DNA from 4 places in the Terrabacter lapilli genome. Region 1 is predicted to be linked to each of the others. Evidence: predicted binding sites of a transcription regulator. Region 1 holds the regulator's gene; each other region holds the start of a gene.
The links. Region 1 encodes LexA, which represses DNA repair genes until DNA is damaged. Its sites were predicted from a motif close to TCGAACANNTGTTCGA; they were not measured.
Positions count from the first base shown of each region.

Region 2: ABD241_RS11045 (HNH endonuclease signature motif containing protein) is a predicted target of LexA. The motif match lies at 1,458-1,473, and genes of this name have one in related genera.
Region 3: ABD241_RS10790 (HNH endonuclease signature motif containing protein) is a predicted target of LexA. The motif match lies at 2,185-2,200, and genes of this name have one in related genera.
Region 4: ABD241_RS07945 (HNH endonuclease signature motif containing protein) is a predicted target of LexA. The motif match lies at 5,368-5,383, and genes of this name have one in related genera.

Region 1 is NZ_BAAAPU010000009.1:171,996-179,643, reverse strand. It holds gene ABD241_RS15725 (gamma-glutamyltransferase) at 1-238, opposite strand, end outside; gene ABD241_RS15720 (peroxidase-related enzyme) at 235-816, opposite strand; gene ABD241_RS15715 (LysR substrate-binding domain-containing protein) at 881-1,828, opposite strand; gene ABD241_RS15710 (Sir2 family NAD-dependent protein deacetylase) at 1,911-2,864, shown strand; gene ABD241_RS15705 (hypothetical protein) at 2,877-3,776, opposite strand; gene lexA (transcriptional repressor LexA) at 3,806-4,561, opposite strand; gene ABD241_RS15695 (LysM peptidoglycan-binding domain-containing protein) at 4,791-5,285, shown strand; gene ABD241_RS15690 (sensor histidine kinase) at 5,456-6,739, opposite strand; gene nrdR (transcriptional regulator NrdR) at 7,239-7,648, shown strand, end outside.
Region 2 is NZ_BAAAPU010000007.1:662,870-670,517, forward strand. It holds gene ABD241_RS11045 (HNH endonuclease signature motif containing protein) at 1-1,422, opposite strand, end outside; gene ABD241_RS11050 (alpha/beta hydrolase) at 1,614-2,324, shown strand; gene ABD241_RS11055 (ATP-grasp domain-containing protein) at 2,398-3,741, shown strand; gene ABD241_RS11060 (DUF1345 domain-containing protein) at 3,738-4,376, opposite strand; gene ABD241_RS11065 (diacylglycerol/lipid kinase family protein) at 4,527-5,525, shown strand; gene ABD241_RS11070 (phosphatase PAP2 family protein) at 5,539-6,264, shown strand; gene ABD241_RS11075 (phosphatase PAP2 family protein) at 6,261-6,992, shown strand; gene ABD241_RS11080 (DUF1206 domain-containing protein) at 7,017-7,648, opposite strand, start outside.
Region 3 is NZ_BAAAPU010000007.1:617,123-624,770, forward strand. It holds gene ABD241_RS10780 (hypothetical protein) at 1-224, shown strand, start outside; gene ABD241_RS10785 (hypothetical protein) at 196-540, opposite strand; gene ABD241_RS10790 (HNH endonuclease signature motif containing protein) at 714-2,177, opposite strand; gene ABD241_RS10795 (DnaJ family domain-containing protein) at 2,330-2,836, shown strand; gene ABD241_RS10800 (HAD-IIA family hydrolase) at 2,838-3,626, opposite strand; gene ABD241_RS10805 (VOC family protein) at 3,709-4,107, shown strand; gene ABD241_RS10810 (YciI family protein) at 4,224-4,604, shown strand; gene ABD241_RS10815 (alpha/beta fold hydrolase) at 4,669-5,613, shown strand; gene ABD241_RS10820 (flavodoxin family protein) at 5,655-6,185, opposite strand; gene ABD241_RS10825 (class I SAM-dependent methyltransferase) at 6,334-6,954, shown strand; gene ABD241_RS10830 (YciI family protein) at 6,967-7,347, opposite strand; gene ABD241_RS10835 (hypothetical protein) at 7,456-7,648, opposite strand, start outside.
Region 4 is NZ_BAAAPU010000007.1:11,802-19,449, forward strand. It holds gene ABD241_RS07925 (CPBP family intramembrane glutamic endopeptidase) at 1-557, shown strand, start outside; gene ABD241_RS07930 (tryptophan-rich sensory protein) at 562-1,977, shown strand; gene ABD241_RS07935 (GlxA family transcriptional regulator) at 2,074-3,036, opposite strand; gene ABD241_RS07940 (VOC family protein) at 3,345-3,737, shown strand; gene ABD241_RS07945 (HNH endonuclease signature motif containing protein) at 3,777-5,330, opposite strand; gene ABD241_RS07950 (DMT family transporter) at 5,439-6,368, opposite strand; gene ABD241_RS07955 (cysteine dioxygenase) at 6,603-7,100, shown strand; gene ABD241_RS07960 (rhodanese-like domain-containing protein) at 7,097-7,483, shown strand; gene gad (glutamate decarboxylase) at 7,504-7,648, opposite strand, start outside.

The DNA.
Region 1 (7,648 bases):
CCGGGTCGAGCCCGCGCCCGGGCATCTCGACGTTGCCGTCGACGACGACCGGGTCGGCCCCGGACGGCCAGATGTTGACGAACGCGCCGCCCATGAGGCTGACGATTCCCGGCTCGGTGCTCATCGCGGCGAGCGAGGCGGCGACGGCTGCGTCCATGGCGTTCCCGCCCTCGGCCGCGGCCTCGAGGCCCGCGTCGAGGGCCGTCCCGGACGGGGCGGCGACGGCCACGCGCGTCATGAGCCGGCTCTGCCCGTCGAGTGGTACTCCGCGTTCGGCACGAATCCGAGGGCCGTGGAGACCCGGTTGGTGAGGTTGAACATCCCCACCACCTGGACGAGCTCGAGCACCTGGTGGTCGTCCAGTCCGACGGCGCGCAGCGGCTCGAGGTCGGCCTCGGTGACCTCAGCCGGGTGCAGGGTGAGCTTCTCGGCGTAGGAGGCCATCGCGTACTCCCGCTCTGCGAGTCCCGCCTGGCGCCAGTTCGAGGCGACGAGGTCTGCCGTCACGGGGTCGCCGGTGTACTCCCGGAGCGCGGAGCCGTGGCTCACCTCGCAGTACGTGCAGCGGTTGACGCTGCTGACCACGACGGCGAGCAGCTCGCGGTCGGCGTTGCTGAGGTGTCCCTCCTTGTTGACCAGGAGGTTGAAGTAGCCCCACCAGGCGAGGAACTGCTCACCGTTGAGGGCCTGCGCGCGGAAGACGTTGGGCACGAAGCCGAAGGCTTCCTGCGCCTTGTCCCAGAGCCGGCTCACGCCCTCGGGGACGTCGTCGCGATCGGGCACGGGCAGGTAGGAGATGCGTTGACGGTCACCCATGGGGCCACCGTATGCCGCGTGGTGCCGGCGCGCGCGGGCGCGGACCGCGTCGTGTTGGAGGGTCTCAGGCCTTCGCGCCGGCGAGCTGGGCAGGGGAGACGGTGGGGTCGCTGCCGGCGGCCTCGCACAGCGCGTCGAGCGCTGCGGCGACGGCGGGCACGCGCTGCAGGTCCGGGGTGGTGACGGCGAGGATCTGGCGGCGCGACGCGGGAGCGAGCGGCAGCGTCGCGACGTCGTCGTGCTTGGCGGCGTTGAGGATCAGGTCCGGCACCAGGGCCACGCCGAGGCCGGCGGTGACGAGTCCGAGCTGGGCGACGTAGTCCTCGGTCTCGAAGGCGACGTTGGGGCGGAACCCGGCGGTGTCGGCGAGGGAGAGCAGGTGGCCACGACAGCGAGGACACCCGGCGATCCACTCCTCTCCGGCGAAGTCGCTGAGGGTCGCCGCGTCGTCACGGGCGTGCGGGTGCGTGCCGGGCACGACGAGGCGGACCTCGTCGTCCATGAGGCGCCGGGTCACGAGCAGGGAGAGGTCCTCCTCCAGCTCGCCCAGCTCGGCGCCCTCGTAGGCGAAGGCGACCGCGACGTCGCAGTCGCCGCCCCGCAGGGCCGCCAGGGACTCGGGCGGCTCGGCCTCGGTGAAGGTGACGGTGATGTCGGGGTGGCGCGCCTTGAGGATCGCGAGGGTGCGCGGCACGAGCGTCGCCGACGAGCTCGGGAAGGCCTGCAGCCGGACGCGGCCGGCACGCAGCCCGGCGATGGCGGTGATCTCCTCCTCGGCGGCGTCGAGCGCGGCCAGGACGCCGACGGCGTGCCGCGCCAGCACCTGCCCCGCCTCGGTGAGTCGCACCTGGCGGCCGTAGCGCTCGACGAGCACCGTGCCCGTGCGCTGCTCGAGGCGCCGCACCATCTGGGAGATGGCCGGCTGGGTGAAGCCCAGCGCGTTGGCGGCGCTGGTGAAGCTTCCCTCGTCGGCAATGGCCTTCATGACCCGCAGGCCGGCAGCATCGATCATGGGAAAAGCATAACGGATCATTATGGTTCAGGGGGTCGCCCGCGCTTTTCGGGAGGGCCGGCAGCAGACGTAGGCTTTCGCCGTGCAGCAGCCGAACGGCATACCCCCGCAGTCGACCTCCACGACCGGCCGGACCCGGCTCTCCACGACCCGCACCCTGCCGCTCGAGACGCACGACCTGGGGACCTTCGACGACCTCGTGGACCTCGTGAGCGGCGGCGGCGTGGTCGTGCTGTCAGGCGCCGGGCTGTCGACGGAGTCCGGCATCCCCGACTACCGCGGACCCGACGGGACCCGCCGGGTCGAGCCGATGACCTACGGCGAGTTCGCGGGCTCGAGCGAGGCCCGCCGGCGGTACTGGGCGCGCAGCTACATCGGCTGGCAGCGTTTCAACGCCGCCGAGCCCAACGAGGGCCACCACGTCGTCACCGACCTGCAGCAGGCCGGCTACGTGGGACCGATCATCACGCAGAACGTCGACGGGCTGCACCAGGCCTCCGGCGCCACCGACGTCGTGGAGCTGCACGGTTCGCTCGACCGCGCCGTGTGCCTCACCTGTGGTGAGTACACGACGCGAGAAGGCCTGCACGAGAGGATGACCGAGGCCAACCCGGGCTTCATGGACCGGTTCGCCGAGGCGGCCGCCGCCGTCGGCTCGCAGTGGGGCGAGCAGGTCCGACCCGACGGCGACATCGTCCTCGCCGACGCCCTCGTCGAGTCGTTCCACGCACCCCGCTGCCTCGTGTGCGGGCGCGACACCGTCAAGCCGGACGTCGTCTTCTTCGGCGAGTCGGTGCCCAAGACCCTGGTCGAGCGGTGCTTCTCACTCGTGGAGGCTGCCGGCGCGGTGCTCGTGCTCGGCTCCTCACTGTCGGTCATGAGCGGCTACCGCTTCGTGCGACGCGCGCACCAGCGCGACGTGCCGGTCGCCATCGTGACCCGGTCGGCCACCCGCGGTGACAGCGAGGCGACGCTGCGACTGCATGCACCGCTCGGGCCCACCCTGGGCAAGCTCCGCGGGGCACTGGGTCACTGAAGGGGCGTTGGGTCACTGGGCGGTCGGGCCGACGGCGCGTGCCTCGGGCCCCGGGGCGTCGCGCAGGTCCCACAGCTCCTTGGTCTGCACGCCCCAGTAGGTGCCGAAGAGCACGATGATGATGACCTCCGCGATCAGCACCAGGTGGTCGAAGCCGGCCACAGCGAGCGCGGTGACGACCGCGACGCCCAGCGCCACGGCGAGAGCGGCCGCGAGTGCCATGTAGACCCGCTTGTAGACCGAGCCCCGACCGTCCGCCGCGCCTTGGTGTCGCTCCTCGGCGCGGGAGGCGCTCAGCACCATGACGGCGATGACGCCGGCCACCATGGTGACGGCGGCGATCCCGTGGCTCAGGGCGATGAAGCGGTCGCGCAGGACGAGGAAGAGGACCAGCTCGCCGAGCACGACGGCCCCGCACGCGATGCTCACCACGACGGAGCGTGTCGAGCGCGGCCGGCGCGGGTCGCGTCGACCGGGGCGCCCGAGCCAGGCGGCGACGGCGGCGGCGAGCACCGTGACGACGAGCAGCGACCAGATGTTGTTGCGCACGGCCGCGGCGATCTCCGGTGCCGTCTGGGTGTATGCGTTGGGCCCGCAGCGCCCGTCGGGCTCGGTGGGGACCAGGGCGACGACGAAGGCCATCAGTCCCGAGAAGTCGAGGAGCACGTCCTCCTCCGCCGAGTGCCCCTGGTAGGCGATGAGGCCGCCGCCCAGGGCGCAGAGGGCGCCGACGAAGACACCGCGGGCCGGTGTGTAGTAGTACGCGCTGATGGACCCGAGCCAGCACGAGTGGCCGGTCTCCCACCACCACTGGTAGACGACGGAGAGCAGGAGCATGAGCAGCAGGGCGATCATCGCCCCCCGCAGGTAGCGGTAGGTGAGGACGACGTCGCGGGTGCGCTCCTGGGCCATCGGAAAGGGCCGGCTCGGCTGACCGTTGCTCAGATGCGTCGCAGGACCGCGGTGACCTTGCCGAGGATCGTGGCGTGGTCGCCGTCGATGGGGGAGAAGTCGGGGTTGTGCGGCATCAGCCACACATGGCCGTCCTTGCGCTTGAAGGTCTTGACGGTCGCCTCGTTGTCGAGCATGGCGGCGACGATGTCGCCGTTGTCGGCGTGCTGCTGCTGGCGCACCACGACCCAGTCGCCGTCGCAGATGGCCGCCTCGACCATGGAGTCGCCGGTGACCTTGAGCAGGAAGAGCTCGCCCTCGCCGACGAGCTGCCGGGGCAGGGGGAAGACGTCCTCGACGACCTGCTCGGCGGTGATCGGCACACCGGCGGCGATCTGACCGAGCACCGGGACGTAGGAGGCCTGCGGCCGGGCGTCGCCCGAGTCGGTCTCCGTGTCGTACTGGTCTCCGCCGGGGCGCACCGGCTCGACCGAACCGCCGCCTGAGCCGGAGCCTCCTCGCGACCCCCCGCGGTAGCCGAGCTCCTCGGCCTTGGCGTCGGGGGAGACGACCTCGAGGGCCCGCGGGCGGTTGGGGTCGCGGCGGAGGTAGCCCTTGGCAACGAGGGCGTTGAGCTGGTGGGACACGCTCGACGGGCTGGCGAGACCGACGGCGTCGCCGATCTCGCGCATGCTCGGGGGGTAGCCGCGGCGGTCGACGGAGTTGCGGATGACCTCGAGCACGCGCCGCTGTCGGACGGTCAGGCCGTCTCCGGTCTCGCGGTCGGGAAGCTCGGTCACGCCCATGGTGTTCCCTTCGTCGGCTCGTCAGACCGCGTGTGACGCCTGGTGTGTGAGGCCAGTGTCAGTGGTGGCTGCTGAGGTGTCTGGTGTGAGGAAAGACTACGAGTTTCGAACACAGTTGCCAAACATGTGTTCGAGGCGTGTCTCGACTTCACGGCACAGTCGTGCTAGAACTCGTACAGACGTTCTATCGAACACATGTTCGCCGGATCAGGAGCAAGGGGAGGTCACCATGAGCGCCATCGTCCTCGAGGCCGTTCGTCAGCGAGACACCGAGCGTTTCGCCGAGCGGGCCACTGCACGTGGCGGTGCGGGTGCGCCTCGGCCGGACGCCGCACGCGAGGTCGTGTGGGGCGCAGGCGGCGCCGGGCAGCTCACGACGGGCCGGCCGCGCCTGGTACTCGTCCCCACGGGCCGTGAAGCGGTGGCCGTCGCCCGGGCCGCAGCGCCGGCGGTCCGCCTCACGCGCTTCGGCCGGCTGGTGCGAACGCTGCTCGTCGCCGGCGTACTCGCCCTGCTCGGGGTCGGCCTCGCCGGCCAGCTCGCCTCGGCGAGCGGTGACGCCCGCACCGTGACGGTGCACCCGGGACAGACCCTGTCCGGCATCGCGGCCCGCGAGCTGCCCGACGTCTCCGTCGCCGACGGTGTCGTCGAGCTGCAGGTGGCCAACAGCCTGAGCACGTCGCAGATCCACGCCGGCCAGCAGCTCGTCATCCCCGCCCACTGACCGGCAGACCGCCTGTCACCCCAGATCGGCCGCGTTGGCTCCACCTCTGCGGCTGGCGGTTGCGGCGCTTCGACCCCGCCCTGACCGCCCCCGGACGCCGTGTCCCCATTTCGGGGACGCGGCGTTCCGGGTTGTGGGGGGAAGGACGTTCGGGGACGTGCAGCTCGGCTTCAAGCCGCGCTGTCGCCCTCAGGCTCCTGCCCCGTGTCGCCAGGGAGGTCGCCGGGGAGGTCGTCGGGCAGCTCGAACCACACGTTGGTGCCCGGGCCGTCCACGGCGCTGATGCCGATCGTGCCGCCGTGCGCCTCGATGATCCGCCGGACCGTCGCCAGACCGATACCGCTGCCCTGGACCGAGGTCTCGACCCGGTTGAAGAGGCCGAAGACCTTCTCCCGATCGGGCTCCGCGATCCCGATGCCGTTGTCGCGGACCTCGACCCGCCAGCCTCCGTCGATCTGCTCGGCGGCGACGGTCACGACGGGGGCCGTGCCCGGGCGTGCGTACTTCACGGCGTTCGACACGAGGTTGAGCAGGACCGAGTAGAGCTGCTGGCGGTCGACGGCCAGGGTGGGCAGTCGCTCCGCCGTCACGCTCGCCCCACACTCCTCGAGGGTCGCCGCGAGGTCCTCGAGCGCCGAGGCCAGCACCTCGTCCAGGTCCGTGGCGCTCCGCTGCAGCTCGGCGCCGACCCGCGCGTACGACAGGAAACGTTCGATCATCCCGGCCATGCGCGTGGCGGCGCGGTGGGCCGTCGACACCAGCCGCCCCACCCACTCGTCGCCCTGGACCGCATCCTCCTGGCCGAGCAGCTCGGTGCTCGCCATGATCGCCGTCAGGGGCGTGCGCAGGTCGTGGCTCACCTGCCCTGCGAAGACGGAGAGGGCCTCGTTGGAGCGGTGCAGCTCCTGCTGGGTGCGGGTCAGGGCCTCGAGCGAGCTCTCGAGGCGGCGGGTGCGCAGCCGCAGCTCGAGCACGTCGACGACACGCTCGGCGATCGTGGTGAGCGACTGCTCCTGCATGGCATCCAGCTGCCGAGGGTGCGAGTCGAAGACGCAGAGCCTGCCGATGATGACGCCGTCGGGAGTCGCGAGCGGTGCCGACGCGTAGAACCGGACGTTGCCGAGGACGCCCGTCACGAACGGGTTGCGTCGGAACCGCTCGTCGAGGCTCGCGTCGGGCACGAGGACCCGGTCGGTGTGCTCGAGCACGGCGGCGCACATCGAGTCCTCACGGGTGCAGATCGAGGGGTCGAAGCCAGTCGTGGCGACCTGGTGCTGGTGCGTCGTGGTGATGAGGTTGATGGCCGCGCGCGGCGCCTCGCACACCTGGGCGGCGATGTCGACGAGCGCCTGGAGCTCACGCTGGGGCGCCTGCCCGAGCACGTCGTACTCGCGCAACGCGGCCTCACGCCGCTGCGCGCGGTCGGCGGGTGCGGTGGATGTCCGGATCGTCACGAACGGAAGCCTCTGTCATGAGAGCCGTCGGAGCAAGAACCGGTGCCCGCAGCGGTCCGCCGGCGCGGGGGCCCGGGATGCTGGGCCACGGCGCCGGGAGCCCGCGGAGCGCGCACATGGAGGGCGCCGGTGCCGGCGACACCCCCAGATGTAGGGGTCGCTCCCCGCCGACACGCCGCCCCGAATGCGTCGTGCGCGGCGTTTGTGCAGGTCAGCGGCGCAACACGCGCGGAGATGTGCGATCTGCTTGCGGTCTGGGTCACACGACGCCTACAGTTACCCCAACATCTAGTAGTTACACAGATGTAAGACGTCCACATGTAGTCCCCAACGTGACGGGGTTTACACACAGGTCATCCCCAACGTCGTCCCCAGGCCTTCCCCAGGGCGCCGCCGGTTCCACGAACACCGGCGCTGCCTCGGGAAGCGAGCGGGACGGCATACCGGATGGGGTGGACGTTCCATGGACGTCCGAGCTGGGAGAGGGAGGTGGCCAGACGTGCACTGTCCGTTCTGTCGCCACACCGACTCGCGGGTCATCGACTCGCGCACCACGGACGACGGCGCGTGCATCCGCCGCCGTCGCCAGTGCCCCCAGTGCAACCGCCGCTTCACCACGCTGGAGACCTCGAGCCTCAACGTGATCAAGCGGTCGGGAGCCTCCGAGCCGTTCAGCCGGGCCAAGGTGCTCTCGGGCGTGCGCAAGGCATGCCAGGGACGGCCCGTCAGTGAGGACGACCTGGCCCTCCTCGCCCAGAAGGTCGAGGAGGCGATCCGGTCGCAGGGAAACGCCGAGATCGAGGCGCACGAGGTCGGCATGGCCGTGCTCGAACCGCTCCGCGAGCTCGACGAGGTCGCCTACCTCAGGTTCGCCAGCGTCTACCAGGCGTGGGAGAGCCTCGAGGACTT
Region 2 (7,648 bases), on a different contig from region 1:
TGGGCCGTCGTGGTCGGCATCGGTGACGGGCCGGGAGGTCCAGATGCCACCGGTCTTGAGGTTGTGGTGCAGACGGTGCTTGGTGAAGAGGTTGCCGACCGCCGTCTCACCCTCGGGCCACGGTGTCTCGTGGTCGAGGTCGCAGCGGCTGGCGAGGACCTCGCACCCGGGGCCGCGGCAGACACCGTCGAGGGCCTGGACCTGCTCGACCATCGCGCGGGTCGGTCGGTAGCCCTTCGACGGCCGCACCAGGGCTCGGCCGCTCTCGACGTCGACGGGGAGCGTGCGCCACACCGAGCCCGACCGGGTCATGATCTCGCGGGCGTGCGCCGCCGTCACCCAACCGTGCCCGGGCAGCTCGCAGGCGGACTCCGAGGTGCCGGCGGCCACCTCGAACGGCACGACGAGCCACACCAGCGCTGCGGACCGTCCGCTGCCCGCGTCGCCGACCTGCGGTGCATCGAGGCCGTCGGAGCAGGAGGCGGAGTCGGGCTGGTGGGCCGTGAGGTGGCTTCGCAGGAGCGCCTCGGTGGCGAGGTCGCAGCGGAGCTGGTCGAGGCCGCGAGGGTCTCCGGCAGCGCGAGCCGCTCGGGCCTGCGTGTCGAGGCGGTCCATCACCGCGGCGACGGCATCGGCGTCCGCGACCAGAGTGAGGCAGCCCATGCCGTCGCCGGTCAGCCGGCCGAACACGCCTCGTCGGGCCTGCGCGTGGGTGCGACGCTCGGCGGAGCCACGACCGTCCACGGATGCCACCGCCCGCCGCAGCCGCGTCACGAACGTCCGCTGCGGCACGGGCAGGCCGTCGCGCGAAGGCGCGAGCACCGCCTCCTCCACGACCCGCACGTCCTCGTCGGACAAGGTGGCCGTCTCGGACGCCACCTGCAGCGCCCGGTGCAACGAGGTGGCGCCGGCCCGCAACGCGGCCAGCATCGTCCGGTGCCGACGCGGGCTGGTCGCGAGCGTCAACCGGCGAGAGACCTCTCCGACGCCGACTCCCGTGGCCAGGGCGATCTCCTCGCCCACGACCCGACCGGTCGACACCTTGCCCGTCATCCGCGAGGGGGAGCCGGCCGGCAGGGCCGCGATCTGCTGCTCCTCAACCGTGTGCAGCGCCGCGTAGGCGGAGAGCAGGTCGGCCTCGAGGCGTGCCTTGGCGGCCTCGAGCGACTCGATCTCGGCCAGCACCTGCTCGCCCTCCCGGGCCAGGCTCTCGAGCACCTCGGCGGCCTGCCGTCGTTCCGACGTGGGCATCGCCCGAGCCCGTTGCGCCGCCTCCGACCGGGCACGCGCGAGCCCGAGAAGGCGCGCCCGGAGCGGCTCCAGCGCCCGCGCCATCTCGTCAGGATCCGGCGACCAGGCGATCCGGAGGACGTCGAGGTGCGGGCGGGACGGCGGACCGGACCTCGCGTCGGTGTACGGCATGCTCGCCCCCTCTCCAGTGGACCTCCTGCCTCAATTAGAACATGTGTTCGAACGATTGGGAAGGGCCTGTGTCGACACGCGGACGCGGAATCCCCTGCGCCACAGGCCGACCCGGCGGGACTCGGCGGCACCGGGGCGCCGCGGACGCGCGTCGAGGGTGAGGTGTCGCCGGGGGGACCTAGGGTCGGGCCATGACACGCGCGAGGATGACGGTCGCAGGCACACCGGCCGGTGACGTCGACCTGGTGGTCGTCACCCCGGTCGGCACGCGCCGAGCCGAGCCCCTCCCGCTGCTGCTCGCCCACGACGGCCCCGAGTACTCCCGCCGCGCCCACCTGCTGTCCGTCCTGCGCACCGCCGTGACCGAGCGACGGGTCCCCTCGACCCGGGTCGTCCTGCTCGAGCCCGGCCCGCGCAACGAGCGGTATGCCGCCAACCCCGACTGGGCCGAAGCGCTCACCCAGCACGTGCTCCCGAGGGTGCAGGCGGCATACGCAAGCGACGGGAAGCCGGCCCTCATGGGAGCCAGCCTCGGCGCGCTCGCGTCGCTCCAGGCGGAGTGGCTGCACCCGGGGACATTCGGCTCGCTGTTCCTGCAGTCGGGGTCCTTCTTCCGCAAGCGCGTCGACGACGAGGAGGACTTCGAGCACTGGCACCGCGTGACGAGGTTCGTCACCGACGTCAGGCGGGTGCGCCGTCGCCGCACCGACGCGCACGTCGTCATGACCTGCGGCACCGAGGAGGGCAACCTCGCCAACAACCGACAGATGGCACAGGCCCTCACCAGGAGCGGTCACGACGTCGTGCTCACCGAGGCGCCGGGTGGGCACGACTGGCGCTCGTGGCAGGCTGCGTTCTCCCCGCACCTGTTCGACGCGCTCGGCCACCGACCCGCGCGGTGAGCGAGCGACAGATGCGCCGGTTGCTGCAAGGATCGCTGTCGAGCACCCCACTCCCGACGGCAGGAGCTGCACGATGACCGACACCGCCTGGCAGCAGGAGCTGCCGGACTCGTCCGCCACGCCGACCCCCGCGCCCACCTCCACGCCCACCCCGGCGGAGCGTCCGCCGTCGACCCGGACCCACCTGGTCGGGCTCCTCCTCGGCGCCGAGGAGGACTGGCCCACCGCGTTCGAGGCCTTGCTGGCGCTCGTCGGCCCCATCACGACGGACGACGGTGTCACCCACCACCTCACCAGCGAGCGGCTCACCATCGAGCCCTTCGACCTGCGCCAGCCCGTGCGCACCGAGCTGGTCATCGACCGCCTGGCCCACTGGTACTACCACCCGCGCGAGTGGCTCAAGAAGGCCGCGCTCATGAACGACACCTACCTGCTCAACAGCCCGTTCACGTTCCAGTCGATGGAGAAGCACAGCGCGTACGTCGCCCTCATGCGTCTCGGGCTCAAGGTCCCCGAGACCTGGCTCGTGCCCTACAAGAACCCCGTCGACAACGTCCGGTGGGCCTACACGAGCGCCAAGTACAACCGGCCCTTCGACCTCAAGGCCATCGCCAACGAGCTCGGCTACCCGATGTACATGAAGCCCTTCGACGGGGGCGGCTGGCGGGGGGTCTCCCGGATCGACGACGAGCGCGACCTCGTCAAGGCCTACGACGACTCCGGCGAGATGCTCATGCACCTGCAGGCCACCGTCGAGTACGACCACTTCGCCCGAGCCCTGTCGATCGGCCCCGAGACCATGGTCATGGACTTCCGGCCGGAGCAGCCGATGCACAACCGGTATGCCGTCACGTACGACTTCCTGACACCGTCCGCGGGTCGGCAGACGGCAGCCATCAGCCGCATCGTCAACGCGATGTTCGGGTGGGAGTTCAACTCCTGCGAGATGCTCGTCAAGGGCGACGACGTCTACCCCATCGACTACGCCAACGCGTGTCCCGACGTCGCGGTCACCTCGCTGCACTACTACTTCCCGTGGGCCATCAAGGCCCTCGTGCGCTGGTCGGCCTTCTGCCTCGTCACCGGCCGCCGAGGGCCGATGGACCTCGAGATGCGCCGCTACTTCGACATCGCCGACCGCGACGACCTCACCGACGAGCAGAAGCTCGACGCGTACCTCGCCATCGCCGACGAGTACTTCGACACGGCCGCCTACTGGGCCTGGTGCGAGCGGCACCTCTCGCACCTCGACGCCGCCGTGCTCGAGTGGGTGCAGTCCGACGCCTTCACCCACCTGCTGCGCTCGACGGTCGTCACGACCTACCCGGCGCACGAGCGCGACCGGTTCATGGCGCACTTCGGCGGCCTCATCGCCCTGTGGGTCAAGGACGAGAAGGCACGGCTCGGCGTCGCCTAGCCCTTCCCCCCGCCGATGCCGGCCACGAGGTTGATCGTCGAGGCGATGACGATCGTGCCGTAGAGGTAGGCGAGCAGGGTGTGCCCGAGCACGACCCGGCGCACGTCAGAGGTCCGCAGCGCCGTGTCCGAGACCTGGTAGGCCATGCCGAGGTTGAAGGAGAAGTACGCGAAGTCCGAGAACGTCGGGTCGCCCTCCTGGTTGAAGTCGATCGGGGCCACCGGGCTCGAGTAGTAGATGCGCGCGTAGCGGACGACGTAGACCGTGTGCACGCAGAGCCAGCCCACGGCCACGGCCCCTGCGCCGATGAGGGCGTCCACGACCTGCGCGAAGCCCTGGGACTGCCCGCCGACGAGCAGGATCCCCACGCCGGTCAGGCTCGCCAGGCCGACGACGATCACGACGACGTCGTACCAGGCGACGTCACCGTCGCGTCCCTCCATCCGTTGCCGGGTGGACGGGGCGTCGTGCCCGAGGAGGTGGGCGAGCAGCGGGACGGCGAAGGCGAGACCGGCGAAGACGAAGCCCACCAGGGTGTGGGTGAGCGGTTCGCCGGCGGCGCCGAGCGGCACGAAGAGGCCGACGAGGACTCCGACGAGTCCGGCCACGGCGAGGCGGCGGCGGATCAGGGGCACGGTTCGGAGGCTACCGCCGCGTCCCTGCCCTGCGGCTGGACGCGCGCTGGGGGTGCGCTGGTGATCGTCTGGGGCCGGTCTCGGGGTATGTCCCCGGTTGGTCGAGCTCGACGGCCGCCTCCCTCACGCCACGAGCCCTAGGATCCGCACATGCCCGACACCCCCAGCGCCCGGCGCTCCCTCTCGGTCGTCTACAACCCCCTGCGGGTCGACGACCTCGACGGCACGAAGGCGATCGTCGCCCGGATCTGTGCGGAGAGCGGGTGGGCCGACGCGACGTGGATCGAGACCACTGCCGAGGAGACCGGCGAGAAGCAGGCCCGCGAGGCGGTCGAGTCCGGCGCCGACGTCGTGGCCTCGCTCGGCGGTGACGGCACCGTCCGCGCCGTCGCCTCGGCCCTCGTGGGCACCGATGTCGCCCTGGGTCTGCTGCCCGGCGGCACCGGCAACCTCCTGGCCCGCAACCTCGGCCTCCCCGTCGGCGAGCTCGACGACGCCGTGCGCACCGTCGTCCGGGGCCACGACCGACGCATCGACGTCGGGGTCGTGAAGCTGTGCGACGAGCTGCCCGAACCGGAGTCGAGCCACGCCACGAAGGAGAGCCCGCCCGCCGTCGCGGACGACGAGGAGATCTTCCTCGTCATGACGGGCCTCGGCCTGGACGGCGAGATCATGGCCGACACCAACGAGAAGCTGAAGGAGAAGGTCGGCTGGGTCGCGTACATCGCGGCGGCGGCGAAGAAGCTGTCGGGCCGGGGCTTCCCGGTGGAGGTCCGGTCCGGGGGCGGTGAGGGCATCGTCGGCAGCTCCGGGCTCGCGGTGACCCGCTCCGCCGCGGCCGTCATCGTGGGCAACTGCGGCACGCTACAGGGTGGCGTGGAGCTGATGCCCGAGGCGGTCGTCGACGACGGCCAGCTCGACGTGGTCGTCCTCGCACCGCGCGGCGGCCTCGGCTGGCTCTCCGTCGTCACCGACGTCGTGACGCGGCACCGGGCCGGCCACCAGCGCCTCGACCGCCTGGTCGCGCCGGACCTGACGGTCCAGGCGCAGCACCCGGTCGAGACCGAGATCGACGGTGACGCCGTCGGGCAGCACCGGGCCCTCTCCATCCGCGTCCTGCCGCGGTCGCTGGTGGTGCGGGTTGGCTGAGAGGGTCGCGACGGTGGCGAGCACCCGGTCCGCCGGACGCGGCCGGCGCCTGCTCAAGAGCGTCGCCTTCGGCCTCGCCTTCGCCGTGCCCGTCACCGCCCTCGCCTTCCTCGTCCGCGAGAAGTTCCAGCCGGTCATCGACCTCGACCAGCGGGCCATCGTCGCGGCGACCGACGTCACGCGCTCGGTCCCGGCCCTGAAGTCGGCCCTGCTGGTGTGGCAGGAGATCACCCAGCCGGTGTGGGTCTACATCGCGTCCTCGGCCGTCTGCCTCGTCGTCTGGCGCCTCCACCGTGAGCTGGCGACCCGCTGCCTCTGGGCGTTCGTCACGCTCATGGTGTCGTGGAACCTCCAGCTCGACCTCAAGGCGATCGTCCAGCGGGCGCGTCCGGTCGTCAGCGACCCCGTCGACCGGGCTCCCGGCTACAGCTTCCCGTCCGGGCACGTGGCGTGCGCCGCCGCGATCGCGACCACCATGACGCTCTTCCTGTGGCCGCTGCTCTCGCCGCTGGCGCGCCGCTGGCTCGTGGGGGGCCTGACGGCATACGTCGTCCTCACGAGCCTCGACCGCGTCTTCCTCGGCGTGCACTTCCCCTCCGACGTCATCGGGGGAATCCTCTTCGGGACCGGTCTCGCCACCGCGTCCTACCTCGGCTACCTCGGGTGGAACCCCGGCCCTGACGACTCCCCTCCGCCGGAGGGCGAGGTCGGGCCCGAGTCATCGAAAGGCACCACGTGAACCCTTCCTTCGTGCACCGCTACGAGATCGACTCGTCCCGACCATCGGTCGGCTCCGCCCTGCGCGACGTGGCGCTGCGTGCGGTCGCGCCGGCGCTCGTGCTCTTCGCCGCGATCGTCGGCATCGGCTTCCTCATCATGGGTCCGCTCGGTGGGCTGCCTGCCGAGAACGACCTCAGCAGGTCGGTCGCCTCGGGGCGGACCGCCCTGATGAACTCGGTCACGATGGTGTGGTCGCACATCGGCAACACCGAGATCGTCATCGGCGTCTGTGTCGTGGCCGTCGCCCTGATCTGGTGGCGCACCAAGCAGTGGTGGTATGCCGTCGTGCCGGCCATCGCGATCGCCGTGCAGGCGAGCGTCTTCGTGGCCGCCACCGCCATCGCCGACCGGCCGCGCCCCACGGTCCAGCACCTCGACCCCGCGCCGCCCACCTCGAGCTACCCGAGCGGCCACATGGGGGCTGCGACGGCGCTCTACCTGACCTTCGCGTTCATGGCCCAGCGCATCGAGACGGCCTGGCTGCGGCGGCTCGTCACGGCGGTGTGCCTCCTCGTGCCGCTCCTCGTCGGCTACGCGCGCCTCTACCGCGGCATGCACCACCTGCTCGACATCCTCGTCGGCCTGGTCAACGGCATCGTGTGCGCGCTGCTCGCGTGGAACTACCTGCGCCGCAAGACCGCCGACGAGCGGGCGACCGCCCCGGCCCGCCAGGCCGTCAGCAGCTGACCGACGCGTCGCCCGGCCGCCGGCTCAGACGTCGGCGTGCCGGGCGCGGCCGAAGCTGTAGACGCCGAAGGCGATCAGCCCGAGCGCCACGAGCGCCAGCAGCACCTCCCCGCCCGGTGCGCCGAGCAGGTTGTGCAGGGCGCCGTCGAGGCCGCGGGCCTCGCTCGGCTTGTGGCGCACGGCCGCGAGGACGAAGAGCCCGCCGACGATCACGAGCGCGACGCCCTTGGCGATGTAGCCGACGCGCCCGGCCTTGACGATCCACTTCCCCGGGTAGGACTCGAGGTCGGTGATGAACTTCTTCTTCCAGCCCTTGACGACGTGGTAGACGCCGACCGCCACGACGGCGAGGCCGACGATCGCGACGAGCCACTGCCCGGCCGGCTGCTTCATCAGGGCGGCGGTGAAGTCGGTGGACTGGCTCCTGCTCGACGCTCCGTGGCCGCTGGCGAACTTGAACGCCGTCCACGACAGGACGAGGTAGACGACCGCCTTGGCCGCCGCCTTGACCCGGTCGCTGGCCTCCCACCCGCCGGAGACCGCCTCGGTCACCTGCCACAGGGCCAGGCCGAGCCAGGCCACGACGGCGACCCAGAGCAGGACCATCCCGAGCCCGTTGTCGGCCATCGAGCCGAGGGCGCCGGACTGGTCGGCGC
Region 3 (7,648 bases), on a different contig from region 1:
TCAACCTCGTGATCCTGCTGCACCTGGTGCTGCCCGACCACAATGCCTCGGGCCAGTGCACCGGCATCGGCTTCGGCTGCACGCTGCCTCCGTCCGAGGGCGTGGTCCTCCTCGGCTACCTCGCGGCTCTGCCGCTCTTCGTCCTGGGACTTGTCGCCTGCATCGTGATCGCCGCCGTCCAGTCCCGGCGACGGCTCAGGGCGCCAGGAGGCTCAGCGGACTGATGCCGAGCACGAGGAGCAGGGCACTCGCACCGACGACGCCGCCGATCCCGGCCGCGAGCAAGGCGGTGATCCAGGCGGCCCACTGCCGAGCAGCGGTGCGCAGCAGCAGCCAGAGCATCGCGCAGGTCGCGGCGATGGCGAGGAGCGCGCCGGCGACGAGTGCCCGGACGTAGTCGTCGGTGTGCGGAGGAGCGACCGTGCCCGGGTCGAGGACCTGCTCGAACCCGTAGCCGATGGCGTGCATCATCAGCGCGGCCCAGTCCAGCGCGACGAGCCCCACCACTGCCACCGTGACGAAGCCGGTGGCCCACAACACGAGTCCCGCGGGACTCTGCCGACGCGGCGCCCTCGGGACCGCTCCTGCCGATCCGACATCGTCGGTCCCTGTCACCTCCATGTCGCCAACCATGCCAGTGCCAGCGCAATCGTCAGGGGCATTCCCCTCATCTCCGGCAGCCCCGGCGGGGGCAGCGAGCCCCGGTGGGCCGGTCAGGCGCGGGTGAAGTCGACGAGGTGCCGGTGCAGGGGTGCGCCGGTGGGGGCGGGGTAGCGCCGGCCGAGGCGCGCGGGCGGTCTGCCGCGGCTGTGGGGTGCGGGCTCGGGTTCGGTGCTGGCGAAGGCCGCGAGGGTGGCTGGGGGCGGCGTGGATGGTGGGGGTTGGGGTGGGCCGATGTGCAGGCCGGTGTGGGTGGTGAAGGCGAGCCCGTCGGGTCGGGTGGGGTCGCCGGTGATGGTGAACTCGCCGCGGTGGTGTCCGTCGTGGTGGAACGGGCACAGGGCCAGCAGGTTGGTGACGTCGGTGGGGCCGCCGTCGCGCCAGTGGGTCAGGTGGTGGACCTCGAGGTGGACGGTGGCGCCGCAGCCGGGGAAGCGGCAGCCGCGGTCCCGGTCCAGGACGAGCACGCGGGTGCGGTGCGGGACGACGCGGTGGGTGCGGCCGACGTTGACGGGGTGTCCGTCGGTCTCCCAGACCGGGGTGAGGGTGCCGTCGCAGGTCAGGCCGTCGACGAGGTGCCGTGGTAGGCGGGGGCGGCCGGTGAGCCAGCCGCCGTCGGTGTCCAGGTGGACCTGGACCCGGTACCGGGCCCGCCGCGCCGCCCCACCGGTGGTCGACGCACCGGCGCTCGTGCCGGTGGCGTCGAGGGAGCGGATGGCCATCAGCTGCAGGGCGTCGGCCCAGGTGACCCGGGGCGTGCCGCCGTCGGCGGGACACCGGTTCGGGTCGATCACGTCGCCGTTGAGGGCCCGCCGGTCCGGCTCCGTCCCGGGCTCGGTGAGCGTGTGGAACAGGTGGTCCTTGGCCTCGGTGAGCGCGGCCTCGATGAGCGCGCCGACCTCGGCCGGGGCGTCGTAGCGCAGCCGGAACCGCCCGTCCGCGTCGACGCCCATCGACAGCCGCGGCGGCTCCACGGGCTCCCGCTCGACACGCTCCGGCTCGACACGGCCCGGCTCGCGCTCGTCCTCGTCGGTGCCGGGCTGGTCGGTGCCGGGCTGGTCGGGGTCCGCGGGCCTTGCGGGTTGCAGCTCTCCGGCGGCGTTGACGACCGGCTCGGGGAGGGTGAAGTCGTACCGGGTGACACTGCGCTGGAGCTGGCTGACCGTGGCGTGCTGCGCGAACGCGGCGACCGTCGCGTCGAACGCGGCCGGGGTGTGCCGGGCCACGACCGCGGCCTGGTCCAGGCTGATCCGCCCCTGCCGCAGCGCGGCCGCCGTCACCGGCAGCTCTTCAGACCGGCGCGCCACGAGCAGCACCGCCGCCGCCTGCCCGCGGGACAGCCCCGCACGCAGCATCAGCCAGTGCTCCGGCGAGCGCAGCCCGGCCGCCTGCCAGGACCCCTCGGCCAGCACGGTGCCCACGAAGTCGACCAGCCGGGCGTGCGCGTCGTGCAGGTCGGCGGCCAGGGACGCGACGTGGTCCCAGTCCTGCTCGACCCGCTCCGCGCTCTGGCTCATGTCCCAATCGTACAGGTGTTCGAATAGATCTGCCAGAGTGGTCGCAGCAGTTCGATTGCGCTGCAAGCGAACTCGCCACACGCCCGGATGGCGCTCGCTCGGCGCCCAACGCGTACGCCCTCCTCAGCCGCCCTGTCGGTTAGCGTGGTCGCATGTCCGGCCAGCCGTACTGGGAGAGCCCCGTGGAGAAGCAGATCCGCGAGGCGCAGGAGCGTGGCGACTTCGACAACCTGCCCGGTGCAGGCAAGCCGCTCGACCTCAGCGACTCGGGCGACCCCGACTGGTGGGTCAAGCGTTTCGCCGCCCGCGAGAACCTCGACCTCGGCAGTGCGCTGCCCGGTGCGCTGGCCCTTCGCAAGGAGGCTGCCGGCTACCCCGAGTCGCTCGTCGACGTGCGCACCGAGGCGCAGGTGCGCGAGATCATCGAGGACTACAACAAGCGCGTCCTCGCCGATCGGCGACGCCCGGCGGTCGGCAACCTGCCGCCGGCCATCGCCAAGACGCTCGACGTCGACGAGATGGTCGAGCGGTGGCGGCCGCTGCGTGCCGAGCTCGAGGAGCAGCAGCGCCGGGCGCGTCAGGAGCGGGCCGCTGCCCGCGCCGCCGAGCTCGCCGCCCGCCCGTCGTGGTGGCAGCGCCTCTTCGGCCGCGGCCGCTAGCTCAGGTCGTCTCCGCGTACGGCGTCAGGTCGGCGATCGAGTCGACGATCCGGCTGGGCCGGTAGGGGAAGTGCTCGACCTGCTCCCGGCTCGTCGACCCGGTGAGGACGAGGACCGTGCGCAGCCCCGCCTCGAGGCCGCTGATGATGTCGGTGTCCATGCGGTCGCCGACCATGACCGTCGTCTCCGAGTGCGCGTCGAGCCGGTTGAGCGCGCTGCGCATCATCAGCGGGTTGGGCTTGCCGATGTAGTAGGGCTGGCGGCCGGTCGCCGTCGAGATCAGGGCGGCGACCGAGCCGGTGGCCGGCAGCGTGCCGTAGGGGCTCGGCCCGCTCGGGTCGGGGTTGGTCGCGATGAACCGGGCGCCCTTCTCGATCAGGCGGATCGCCCGGGTGATCGCCTCGAAGGAGTACGTACGCGTCTCGCCGAGGACGACGTAGTCCGGATCCCGGTCGGTCATGACGTAGCCCACGTCGTGCAGCGCCGTCGTGAGCCCCGACTCGCCGACGACGTATGCCGTGCCGCCCGGACGCTGCTCGGCGAGGAACTGCGCCGTGGCGAGCGCCGAGGTCCAGATCGACTCCTCCGGCACGTCGATGCCGCTCATGAGCAGCCGGGCGCGCAGGTCCCGGGGTGTGAAGATCGAGTTGTTGGTCAGCACGAGGAACGGCCGGCCGGAGCTCTTGAGCGCCTTGACGAACTCGGCGGCTCCGGGGATCGCGTCCTCCTCGTGCACGAGGACGCCGTCCATGTCGGTGAGCCAGGTCTCGACGGGCCGGTGATCGGTCATGGGCCCATTGTGTCGGCTCCCGTGCCTCGCCGCTGCCGCGCTTCCCCTCCGCCCGGGGCGGGCCCGGCGCTACCGTCGAGCCATGGCACACCGGGAGGCGCAGGGACTGGTCCAGGTCGCGCAGCACGCCGAGGACCTCGGCCGCGCGACCGCCTTCTACCGCGACCTGCTCGGGGCCGAGCCGCTCGCGACCTACGACCCGCCCGGGCTGGTCTTCTTCGACGTGGGCGGCGTGCGGCTCCTGCTCGACCGGGGCGCGCCGAGTGCGCTGCACTACCTGCGCGTCGACGACCTCCACGGGACGGTGTCGCGGCTGCGGGCGGCGGGCGTCGAGGTCCGGACCGAGCCGCACGTCATCTTCGGCCACGACGACGACACCCTCGGGCCGGCCGGCACCGACGAGTGGATGGCCTTCGTCGTCGACTCCGAGGACAACCTCGTCGGCCTCGTCGAGCAGCGCCCGCGCGGCCGAGCCGGCTGACCCGTGCGCGTTTGTCGAAGTGGCTCCGGCCCGTTCGTGGACAGGGTGGAGGACGCACGACGGGTGCGACCCCGGACCACGAGCCGGCCGGCACGCGCCGGCGGGAGGAGAGAGTCATGAAGACCTACCTGATCAGCCTGTTCTCACCCGACGGACCGCCACCGGCGGACCTCGACCTCGACGCCGTCATGGCCGACCTCGAGGTCGTCAACGCCGACATCCGCGCCGCCGGCGGCTGGGTGTTCGCCGGAGGGCTGGGCGACCAGTCCAGTGCCACGACGATCCGCCGGCAGCGCCGGAGCCCCGACGCCGTGGTCACCGACGGACCGTTCGTCGAGGCCAAGGAGCACCTCGGCGGCCTGTCGATCGTGCGCTCCGACGACTACGACGTGGTCCTCGGCTGGGCCGAGCGGATCGCCGGTGCCACCGGCCTTCCCGTGGAGGTGCGCCCGTTCCAGGGTGAGGACGAGCCCGGACAGGCCCCGACCGACCGGTGACGCCCGGACGTGACCCTGGACATGACGCTCGGTGACCCCAAGTGACCGGCGGTAACCTGCGGTCATGAGCAGCCTGCTGGCCACTGCACCCCTGGACCTCGCGACGCCGTGGGGCGGCACCAGCCGCACCATCGACCTCGAGGGGCCGGTGCACTGGGTCGAGTTCGCGGGTACCGACGGCGAGCCCGGGCGTGGCACGGCAGGTCCGCCGGTCGTGCTCGTTCACGGGCTCGGTGGGTCCTACCTCAACTGGGTCGGCATCGCCCCCGCGCTCGCGCAGGGGCGCCGGGTCGTCGCGATCGACCTCCCGGGCTTCGGCCTGACCCCGGCACAGGGTCGCGACACCAGCGTCAACCACAACGCCGCCCTGCTCAGCCGCTTCATCCACGAGGTCCTCGGTGAGCCGGTGGTCCTCGTCGGCAACTCGATGGGCGGCATGATCAGCCTGCTGCTCGCAGACCGCCGCCCCGAGCAGGTCGCAGGCCTCGTGCTGCTCGACCCGGCCCTGCCCAACCCGGGCGGCCGCCCGGACCCCCAGGTCGCCGCGACCTTCGCCTTGTATGCCGTGCCGCGGGTCGGCGAGCTGGTGCTCACCCGCTACAACACCCGCTTCTCCGACCGGCAGCGGGTGCTCGGCACGGTGGCCCTGTGCTTCGCCGACCCCTCGCGCGCCGACCCGGCGGTCACCGAGGCCGGGGTCGAGCTCGCGGCCTGGCGCCGGTCGCTGCCGAGCCCCGAGGCGGAGTTCGTCGGAGCCGCCCGGTCGCTGTTGCGCGTCCTGCGCGGGCGACGCGACTACGACCGGATCATCCGCGAGGTCGACCGTCCGGTCCTGCTCGTCCACGGCACGCGCGACCGGCTCGTCCCCGTCTCGGCCGCGCGCCGGGCCGCGCGGCTCAACCCGGCCTGGCAGGCGGCATACCTCGAGGGGGTCGGGCACACGCCCCAGCTCGAGGTCCCCGACCAGGTCCTGGGGCACCTCGAGCCCTGGCTCGACTCATTGGGCTGAGGGAGGGTCGAGCCAGGGCCGTCGAGGCCGCGGTCCGGCCGTCAGGAGACGCCGTGGGCCACGCGCGTGGCGAGCGTCGCACCCCACGCACGAGCGCGGTCGAGCTCACCCTCCACGACGGGACCGGCGGTGTCCTGCACCCAGAAGGTCTCGCCACGCTCGACCCGGTCGAAGCCGCGGTGCCGCAGCGCCTTGGCCGCAGCGGCGGCCGCCGATCCGGGCATCATCCGGACGTGGATGCGGGTGTCGAAGGTGACCACGGGCAGGCCCTTGCGCGGTGTGACCGCCTCGATCCACTCGCGGACGCCCTCGCGGGCTGCGGTCGCACCCTTGGTCTGCGCGTCCTCACGGGTCGAGGGCCGGGTCATGCTGAAGGCGTGCGTGGGCCCGCCGACGAGCAGCAGGTCGACGTCGTCGCCGATGGTCGTGGGGGCGTCGTCGACGTGGACGAGCCTGACGTCGGCCGCCTCCGTCGCTCCGTCCTGCGCTCTGTCGCGCAGCCCCTCCGCGATGGCCGTCGCCACCTCGCGGGTGTTGCCGAACAGGGACTCGTGGACGATGAGGACGTTCATGTGCTCACTGCCTTTCTGGCCTCCACGCTACGCGCGGCGCAGGTCGCCGACTCCCGTTCCGGGTCGAAGGAGAGGCACGCCACCACAGGCGCCACCAGAATGGGACCGAGGCCGTCGCCGGGCGGCCCGTGACAGCGAGGAGGGCGCCATGAAGGCCAGCGACTGGGACGAGCGGTATGCCGCCCACGACCTCGTGTGGTCCGCGGAGCCCAACCGCTTCGTCGCCGAGATCGTCGGCCCGATGACGCCGGGACGTGCGCTCGACGTCGCCGCGGGCGAGGGGCGCAACGCCATCTGGATGGCGCAGCAGGGCTGGACCGTCGTGGCGGCCGACTACTCCACCGTGGCGGTCGAGCGGATGCGGTCGCTGGCCGCCGACCGGCTCGGCGACGACCTGGCCCGGCTGACCCCGCTCGTCGCGGACGCGACGCAGCCGGCGCCCGGCGGCCCGGCGGCATACGACCTCGCCCTGCTCTCCTACCTCCAGCTGCCCGCCCCCGAGTGGCGCCAGGCGCTGCGCGAGGCGGTCGAGGCCGTGCGCCCGGGCGGGCGAGTGGTCGTCGTCGGGCACGCGGGTCGCAACCTCGCGGAGGGCTGGGGCGGTCCCGGCGACCGCAGCGTGCTCTACGACCCCGACGAGGTGCTCGAGCGTGCCGACGGGCTGCCCGTCACGGTCGAACACTCCGGCATCCGGGAGCGGCCCGTCGACACCGACGAGGGCGAGCGCGTGGCGCTCGACACCGTCGTCGTGCTGCGCCGGGAGGCCTGAGCTGCGCCGGGCTCAGCTCTCCTGCGAGGCGGTGCGCCTGATCTTGCCCGGGCCGCGGAAGCGGTGCACCTCCTGCGGCCAGTCGAGCGTGGTCGCGAGCCGGCCGGCCCAGTAGCGCGCGGCCTCGTCGTCGGGCACGTCGACAACGCAGAAGCCGCCGAGGTGCTCCTTGGTCTCGACGTAGGGGCCGTCGGTGAAGACCGGGCGGCCGTCCTGTGACTCGACGCTGAAGAGGGCCGTGGACCGGTCGAGCCCGCCGTTGGTGAAGAGCAGGACCCCGCCCTGCTGCATCTCCTCGATGACTGCGCCGACCGCCGTGGCCTTGTCGTTGATCTGCTCGCTCGTGTGCTCCTGCACCCACTCGTCGTTGAAGGTGATGAGGTACTCCGGCATCGTGCTCTCCTTGGTCTCGGGTGGCGGGGACGGCGGCATCGCCGTTCACCTACCCGACGAACGGGTGTGCCCCGATCCGACAGTCTTCCCTGCGCGGCGGGCAGCCGCTCAGCGGCGGCCGTACTTCTTGTGCACCGCCTGGCGACTGACGCCGAGCTGCTCGGCGATGTCGGCCCACGCGAGCCCCTGGTTGCGGGCGCGGCGCACCACGGCCGCCTCGGTGCGGTCGGCCGCGCGCCGCAGCTCACGCGCAGCCGCGAGGGCGGCTCGCGGGTCGTCGTCCCCGGTCGCCCGGGCCAGT
Region 4 (7,648 bases), on a different contig from region 1:
AACCGGGCGACCCGCTCTTCTACGCCGGCTCGTTGGCGCTGGCCGCGGTCTGGGCGCTCGGCGCGCTCGCCTCGGGGCCGCTGCACTTCGGGCGCGGGCACACCCGCTCGGGCCAGCGCGAGTCGAGACCGGTCGTGCAGTCGCTCGCCCTCGGCGCCCTCGTGCTCGTCGTCTTCCTCGTCGGCTCGCTGGTCGTGGCGCGCATCCCGTTCCTGCGCGAGCCGGTCGACGCCCTGCTCGACCACGCGCGCTTCGGCTCACTGCCCGCCGTGCTCGCCATCACCGTGCTCAACGGGATCGCCGAGGAGCTCTACTTCCGCGGCGCCCTGTATGCCGCCCTCCCGTCCCACGCTGTCGCCGTCACGACCGTGCTCTACGCCCTGACCACCGTCGGCAGCGGCATCCCCCTGCTCGTGCTCGCCGCGGCCGTCGTCGGGCTCGTCACCGCACTGCAGCGACGGGTCACCGGCGGCATCCTCGGGCCGATCATCACCCACGTGACGTGGTCGACCGGCATGCTCCTGCTCCTCCCGCCCGCCCTCGAGCTCACCAGGTGACCCGATGACCTCTGCGTCCCCTGCACCCGCCGGCCGCACCGCCCTCGTGACGGGCGCCTCCGGCTACATCGGCGGCCACGTCGTGCCCCGGCTGCTCGACGAGGGCTGGGACGTGCGGGTGCTGACCCGCCGCCAGGGATCGCTCGACGACCGCCCGTGGGTCGGCCGCGTCGAGGTCGTCCTGGGCGACGTCGGGTCGGTCGAGGACATGCGCCGGGCCCTCACCGGAGTGGACGCGGCGTGGTACCTCGTGCACTCGATGGACGACAAGCCGGACTTCCAGGAGCGCGACCGGGCCGCGGCCACGCACTTCGCGCAGGCCGCCGAGGAGGCCGGCGTCTCGCGGATCGTCTACCTCGGCGGCCTGCACCCCGACGACGAGGAGCTCTCGCCGCACCTGGCTTCGCGGGTCGAGGTCGGCCGCACCTTCCTCGACTCCGGGGTGCCCACGGCGGTGCTGCAGGCGGCTGTGGTCCTCGGCGACGGGTCGGCCTCGTTCGACATGCTGCGCTACCTGACGACCCGGCTGCCGGCCATGGTCGCCCCGAAGTGGCTCGACAACAAGATCCAGCCGATCGCCATCGACGACGTCGTCACGCTGCTCGTCGGCGCGGGAAGCCTGCCGACCGAGGTGAACCGCACCTTCGACATCGGTGGTCCGGAGGTGCTGACCTACCGCGAGATGATCGGGCGGTTCTCCGACGCCACCGGTCGACGGCGGCCGGTCGTGGTCACCGTCCCCGTGCTGACGCCCCGCCTCGCGAGCCACTGGGTCGGCCTCGTGACCCCCATCTCGGCCGGGCTGGCCAAGCCCCTCGTCGGCAGCCTCGTGCACGAGGTCGTCGCCAAGGAGAGCGACCTGCTCGAGTACGTCGACGTGCCCGGCGGGTTCACCGACTTCGACACGGCAGTGCGCTCGGCGATGCAGACGGCCGAGCCCGACACCGCGATGCGCAACCTGGCCCTGACGAGCGCCGCGACGGTGGCGAGCGTCGTGGTGGGCTCGCTCGCGACCAAGCCCGACTCGCAGTGGTACCGGTCCCTCGACCTGCCCGACTGGCAGCCGCCGCCCGTGGCGTTCCCGGTGGTGTGGACCGCGCTCTACGCGGACATCGCGGGCAGCTCGGCGGCGGTGCTCAACGCCTACGACAAGGCCGGTGACCGCGACGGCCGCCGCCGCTACCTCACGGCCTTCGGCACGAACCTCGCGCTCAACGCCGCGTGGAGCGTCGTCTTCTGGCGCTCCCGCCGGCCGTGGGCGGCGGCAGCCCAGGCGGCCCTGCTGACGGCGAGCTCGGCCGACCTCGCGCGGCGTGCCGGATCGGTCAGCAAGGGGGCCGGCACCGCCCTGTCGCCGTATGCCGCGTGGTGCGGTTTCGCGACCGTCCTGTCCGCCGCGATCGCCCGCCGCAACCGCTGAGGGCCCCGCGTCCCAGGGGGTCTGCGGGAGTCTGTCATTGTCTAGGACGTTTGCGATACAGCGGCAGACAGCGCTCGCGAGTGGCGATCGCGGGACTCAGGCGGACGCCGGCTGCTTCGTGAAGGCGCGGCGGTAGGCGATCGGCGGGACGCCGATCTCCCTCTGGAAGTGGTGGCGCAGGACGGCCGCCGTGCCGAAGCCGCTCTCGCGGGCGATGCGCTCGATGTCGAGGTCGGTCGTCTCGAGCAGGTGTCGGGCTCGCAACACCCGCTGGCTCGTCAGCCACCGGTGCGGGGTCGTGCCGACCTCCGCCGTGAAGCGGCGGGCGAAGGTGCGCTCGGACATGGCAGCGCGCGAAGCCAGGCTCGGGATGGAGTGCTCCTGGTCGAGGTGCTCGGCAACCCATTCGAGGACGTCCTGCAGGCTCTCGCAGGGCTCGGCGGGCAGCGGCGTCTCGACGAACTGCCGCTGTCCGCCGGACCGGTGCGGCGGGACGACCATGCGTCGGGCGATGCGGGTGGCCACCTCGGATCCGAGCTCCGTGCGCACGAGGTGGAGGCACGCGTCGATGCCGGCGGCCGTGCCGGCGCTCGTCAGGACCGGGCCGTCCTCGACATAGAGGACGTCGAGGTCCACGCGGGCGCTCGGGTGGTCGTCGGCGAGCTTGGCGGCATACCTCCAGTGGGTGGCGCAGCGGCGCCCGTCCAGCAGCCCGGCGGCAGCGAGCTGGAAGGCGCCGGAGCAGACGGACAGGACGCGGCCCCCGCTGCTCGCGGTGTCGCGCAGGATGTCGAGCACCTCGCGGTCGTAGGGGCCGTCGACCGGCCCGCCCGGGATGGCGACGAGGTCGGCCCCGCGCGCCGCCTCGAGCGAGAAGGGGGCGACGACGGCCATGCCGCTCGTCGTCCGCAGCACCTCGCCGGGACGGGCGGAGCAGACGCGGAAGTCGAAGGCGGGCACGCCGTCGTCGGTGCGGTCGATGCCGAAGACCTCGCAGAGGACACCGAGCTCGAACATGGCCACCGGCTCCTGGGCGATCACAGCGATGGTGCGCAGCATCGGTCCAGCATGACACCGTTGGCAGGATCTTGTCGAACAACGACAGATCCGCCACTCGTGGCGGGATCATGACGCGCGCAGACTTTCTGCCATGGACATCATCTTCTTCATCGCCATGTTCGTCCTTCTCCTCGCCGCCCTCCGGCCGCACCACCGGCGCACCTTCTCGCTGCCGCGCGCCCCGTTCGGCGCCGACGGTCACGTCGACCGCGACCTCGACCGCGTGCTCCATGACGTTCCGATCTCAGATGTGACGGCGCCCGCCGCGGCGTCGCCCCGGCGTCACCGGCCCATGCCAAGGTGGGCGCGTGACGACCACTCCTCGGACCGCGATCGGTCGACTGGCTTCCATCTCCTTCGACTGCCCTGACCCCTCGGTGCTCGCCGACTTCTACGGGGCGGTCCTCGGGCTACGGCGGGCCTACGAGAGCGCCGACGGTGGCGTCGTCTCCCTGTCCGATGGACGGCTCGCCGTCACGATGATGCGAACGCCGGACCATGTCGCACCGTCGTGGCCGAGCTCGCGCCAGCAGCAGCAGGTGCACCTCGACATCCTGGTCGAGGATCTGGACGAAGCCGTCGCACGCGCAGTGGCCCTCGGCGCATCCGAAGCGGCACACCAGCCCGCACCGAGCGCCTGGCGGGTCCTGCTCGACCCGGCCGGACACCCCTTCTGCCTCACCACCGTCACCGGCGACTGAGGAAGGGCGCGACCGTCCATCGCCGGCCCAGCCGGTCGGTCAGAAGGGCGGCGGGTCGTCGTCCGGGGTCTGCGACGAGCCGTGCGGCGGGTCGCCCACCGACGGCACTGGCCCTGGCGACCGACCCTCCGTCATCACCTCGAGCTCGGGTGACTCGGAGCCGGGGTCACTGAGGGCTTCGCGCCAGTCCTTCGGGTAGGTGACGTAGTCGCGCCCCGCGGGCGTGGTCCAGGAGATGCCCTGGTCGGCCACCCGCTCCACCCGCCAGGCGCCGGCGGTCTTGCCGTTGTGGCAGCCCCGACTGAGGGAGTCGCCGTTGGAGACGCGGGTCGGGCCGTGCGGCCACGGGACCAGGTGGTCCCAGTCGCAGCGTTCGGCAGGCACCTGGCAGCCGGGGGCACGGCAGACGCCGTCGACCGCCCTGACGTGCTCGACCATCTCGGCGGTGGGCCGATAGCGGTCGGTCGACAGCCCGAGGGCGCGGCCCGTCTCCCCGTCGACCGCCAGGCGCTGCCAGACCGACCCCGGGGCGGTCATGATCTGGCGCGCGTGGGCCGCCGTGACCCAGCCGTGGCCGGGCAGCTCGCATGCGGCGTCGGACGAACCGGCCGCCACCTCGAAGGGGACGACGATGCGGACCACGGCCGGCGGCGCGCCGGCCAGGAGGCCGGCAGATGCACTGCCAGGGACGCTGCCAGGGTCACCGCCCGGGGAGGCTGCGGCTGCTCCAGCCGAAGAGGCGACCGGCCCGCGGCCGGCGGGCGGGACGACGCCGAAGAGCACCAGGTCGCACAGGAAGTCGCTGCGGAGCTGGTCGAGGGTGCGCTCGTCGCCGGCGGCGCGAGCGGCTCGGGCCAGCGCGTCCACGCGGTCGAGGACGCCGACCACCCGCTCGGCCGGCGCGACGACCGTGAAGGTGCCCATCCCGTCCTCACAGACCCGGCCATGGACGCCGCGCCGCAGCGCGGCGGACCGGCGTCGCTCCTCGTGCGAGCGCCCCTCCGCCGATCGAACGCACCGCTGCAGGCGCGAGGCGAAGAGGCGCTGGGAGGCGACGGACCCGTCGGGCGCCGGCGCCAGCACGGTGGCCTCGAGGTCCGGGATGACGTCGTCGTCCAGCGTGCGGGTCTCGGCGACGATGCGCAGTGCGCGGTAGAGGCTGACGCCTCCGGCGCGGAGCCGCTCGCGCAGCACGCGGTGGCGCCTGGGCGCGGTGGCGAGCTCGAGCCGGCGGCTGACCTCGCCGGCACCCACCCCGGTGGCCCAGCTGATCTCCTGCGCAGCCACCTGGTCGGCACTCAGAGGCACCGGCGAGCGCGTCGGCGTCTGCGCGAGATGCCGCTCCTCGATCGAGTGGAGGGCCGCGTACGCGTCGACCAGCTCGCCCTCGAGACGCGCCTTGCGGATCTCGAGCCGCTCGATCTGCGACAGCACCGCATCAGCCGCGTCGTGCAGCGACGCGGGCTCCCTGCGACGCCCCTCGGCTGCGGCAGCGCGAGCCCCGTTGGACTCCAGGATCCAGCGGATCCGCTCGAGCGCTCGGTCGTCGGAACCAGACTCCGATGGCGGACGCCCGGTGTCGAGGAATGGCACGAACTCACTCCTCCCACCCGGGTCGTCTCCCCTCAATTAGAACATATGTTCGAACAGGGCGGAAGGGTTCCAGCGCGGGAAGACGGCGCCGGATCAGGGCGCCCCCGGTCAGTCGGAAGGCAGCGGACGCGGCCTGGGCCTCCGCCGCGTCAGGAGGACCCCGGCGATGCACAGGGCGCCGCCGACGTACGTGAGGACGGGCGGCACCTCGGACAGCAGCGCCCAGGCGATCAGCGTCGCGATGAACGGCACGAGGAACGTCGTCAGCGTCAACGTGCCGGCGTCGCTGCGCGCCAGGACGAAGGCCCAGGTCGAGAAGGCGATGGCGGTCGGGAAGACTCCCAGATAGGCGATCCACCCGAGCGTCGCCACGTCGCCGTGTCGGACCACCGAGACGAGCTCACCGGACCAGGGCAGGCAAACGACGGCGCCGATGACGCAGGCCAGCCACGTCACCTCCGGGCCCGGGAGCCGCCCGAGGAGGGGCTTCTGCGCGAGCACGCCGACGGCATACGTCACGGCGGCGAGGATGGCGAGCCACACGCCGACCACGTCTCCCGAGCTGCCGGAGGAGGAGCCGCGGGCGATGACGACCACCCCGGCGAACCCCACGGCCATGCCGATGAGCAGCCAGCGGGTCATCCTCTCGCCGAGGAAGACGGTGGCGAGCATGGCGACGATGATCGGACCGACCTGGACGACCAGCGCGGACGTGCCGGCGTCGATGCGCCGCTCGGCCGCATTGAGGGCCAGGTTGTAGACGCCGAACCAGCCGATACCGCACACCAGCAGGAGGGGCCAGTCGCGCCTGGCGGGCCAGGTGCGAGGGCGCCGGAAGACGAGCACGCCGAGCGCGACCGACGCCACGAGCAGTCGGCCGAGCGAGAGCGCCCCGGGCGGGACGTCACGACCCAGGTGCCGGATGGCGACGAAGGCGGACGCCCACAGCAGGAGCGTCACGGCGACGGCCAGCCCGACGCGCCACCGCGCTCGGCGACCGGTCACGTCCTGGGTTGCCCTACGCGAGTGGACGGCCACCCGACGACCGTACTCGCCGCCCCGGACAGCCCGGCCACCGAGCGCGCCGGCCCTCCGCTTGCCCCTGCTCTAGGCATTAGCTAGTGTTTCTTACATGCAAATGCATGGTTATGTCTCGATGCGGCGGGGAAGCTGTCCCCCGCTCGGGAGTCCGCACGCGCCCTGAGCGCTGAGCCGTACGCCGCGGTCCTCCCGAGCGCCCCAACCCCACTCCTCGGACCGAAAGGCACGACCATGACCCGCGGTGCCCTCCGCACCTCCGTCGACCTCGCCGACACCGCCCGACGCCTCGCCCGGCAGCGGACCATCTGGCAGGGACTCGTCGACTTCGACCCCGTCACCCGCTACTACGCCAGGCTGCTCGCCGACCGCGACCACGAGGCCTGGCTGCTGACGTGGCTACCCGGCCAGGGCACGCCGTGGCACGACCACGGCGGCAGCGCCGGCTCCTTCGTCGTCCTGCAGGGAGTTCTCACCGAGGAGGTGGCGGGCTACCGCAACGCCGTCGAGCTCGGCGACGTGCGACGCGTGGAGGGGCCGGGCGTCCTGCTCAGCCCGGGCGACCAGCGGACCTTCGGCACCCGCCACCTGCACCGGGTGACCAACGCCGGCTCCGACCCGGCCGTGAGCCTGCACGTGTACTCCCCGAGACTGACTGCCATGACGAACTACACGGCCGTCGACGGGCTGCTCGAGGCCGACGCACGAGCCGAGGCCGGGGTGGACTGGTGACCCGGCCCCGCCCCCGGACGATCGACGAGGTGCTGGAGGAGGCCCGGAGCCGCCTCCGCCGCCTCACCCCGGAGCAGGCGCAGGCGGCACACGAGGCCGGTGCGCTGGTCGTCGACATCCGTCCCGAGGCCCAGCGGGCGATCGAGGGCGAGCTCGCGTTCGCGACGCCCATCGAGCGCAACGTCCTCGAGTGGCGTCTCGACCCGTCGAGCGATGCCGCGCTGCCCGTCGCCGACCACGACCTCGAGGTCGTCGTCCTCTGCCAGGAGGGCTACACCTCGAGCCTGGCGGCAGCCGCCCTCCAGGAGCTCGGCATCCACCGCGCCACCGACGTCATCGGGGGGTATGCCGCGTGGCGCGCCTGGCGGGACGGGCGCGCGTAGGCGCGCACACGGCATACGGCTCAGTGACCCGGGCCGGTGACGATCTTCGCCCGCTCGGACTCGTGCGCCCCGCCCTTGGCGTCGAGCGTCCGGCAGGCCTCCTCGATGTCACGGGCCAGCGTGTCGACGTGCTCGCGGCTCATCGTCTCCTTGACGAGGGCCCGC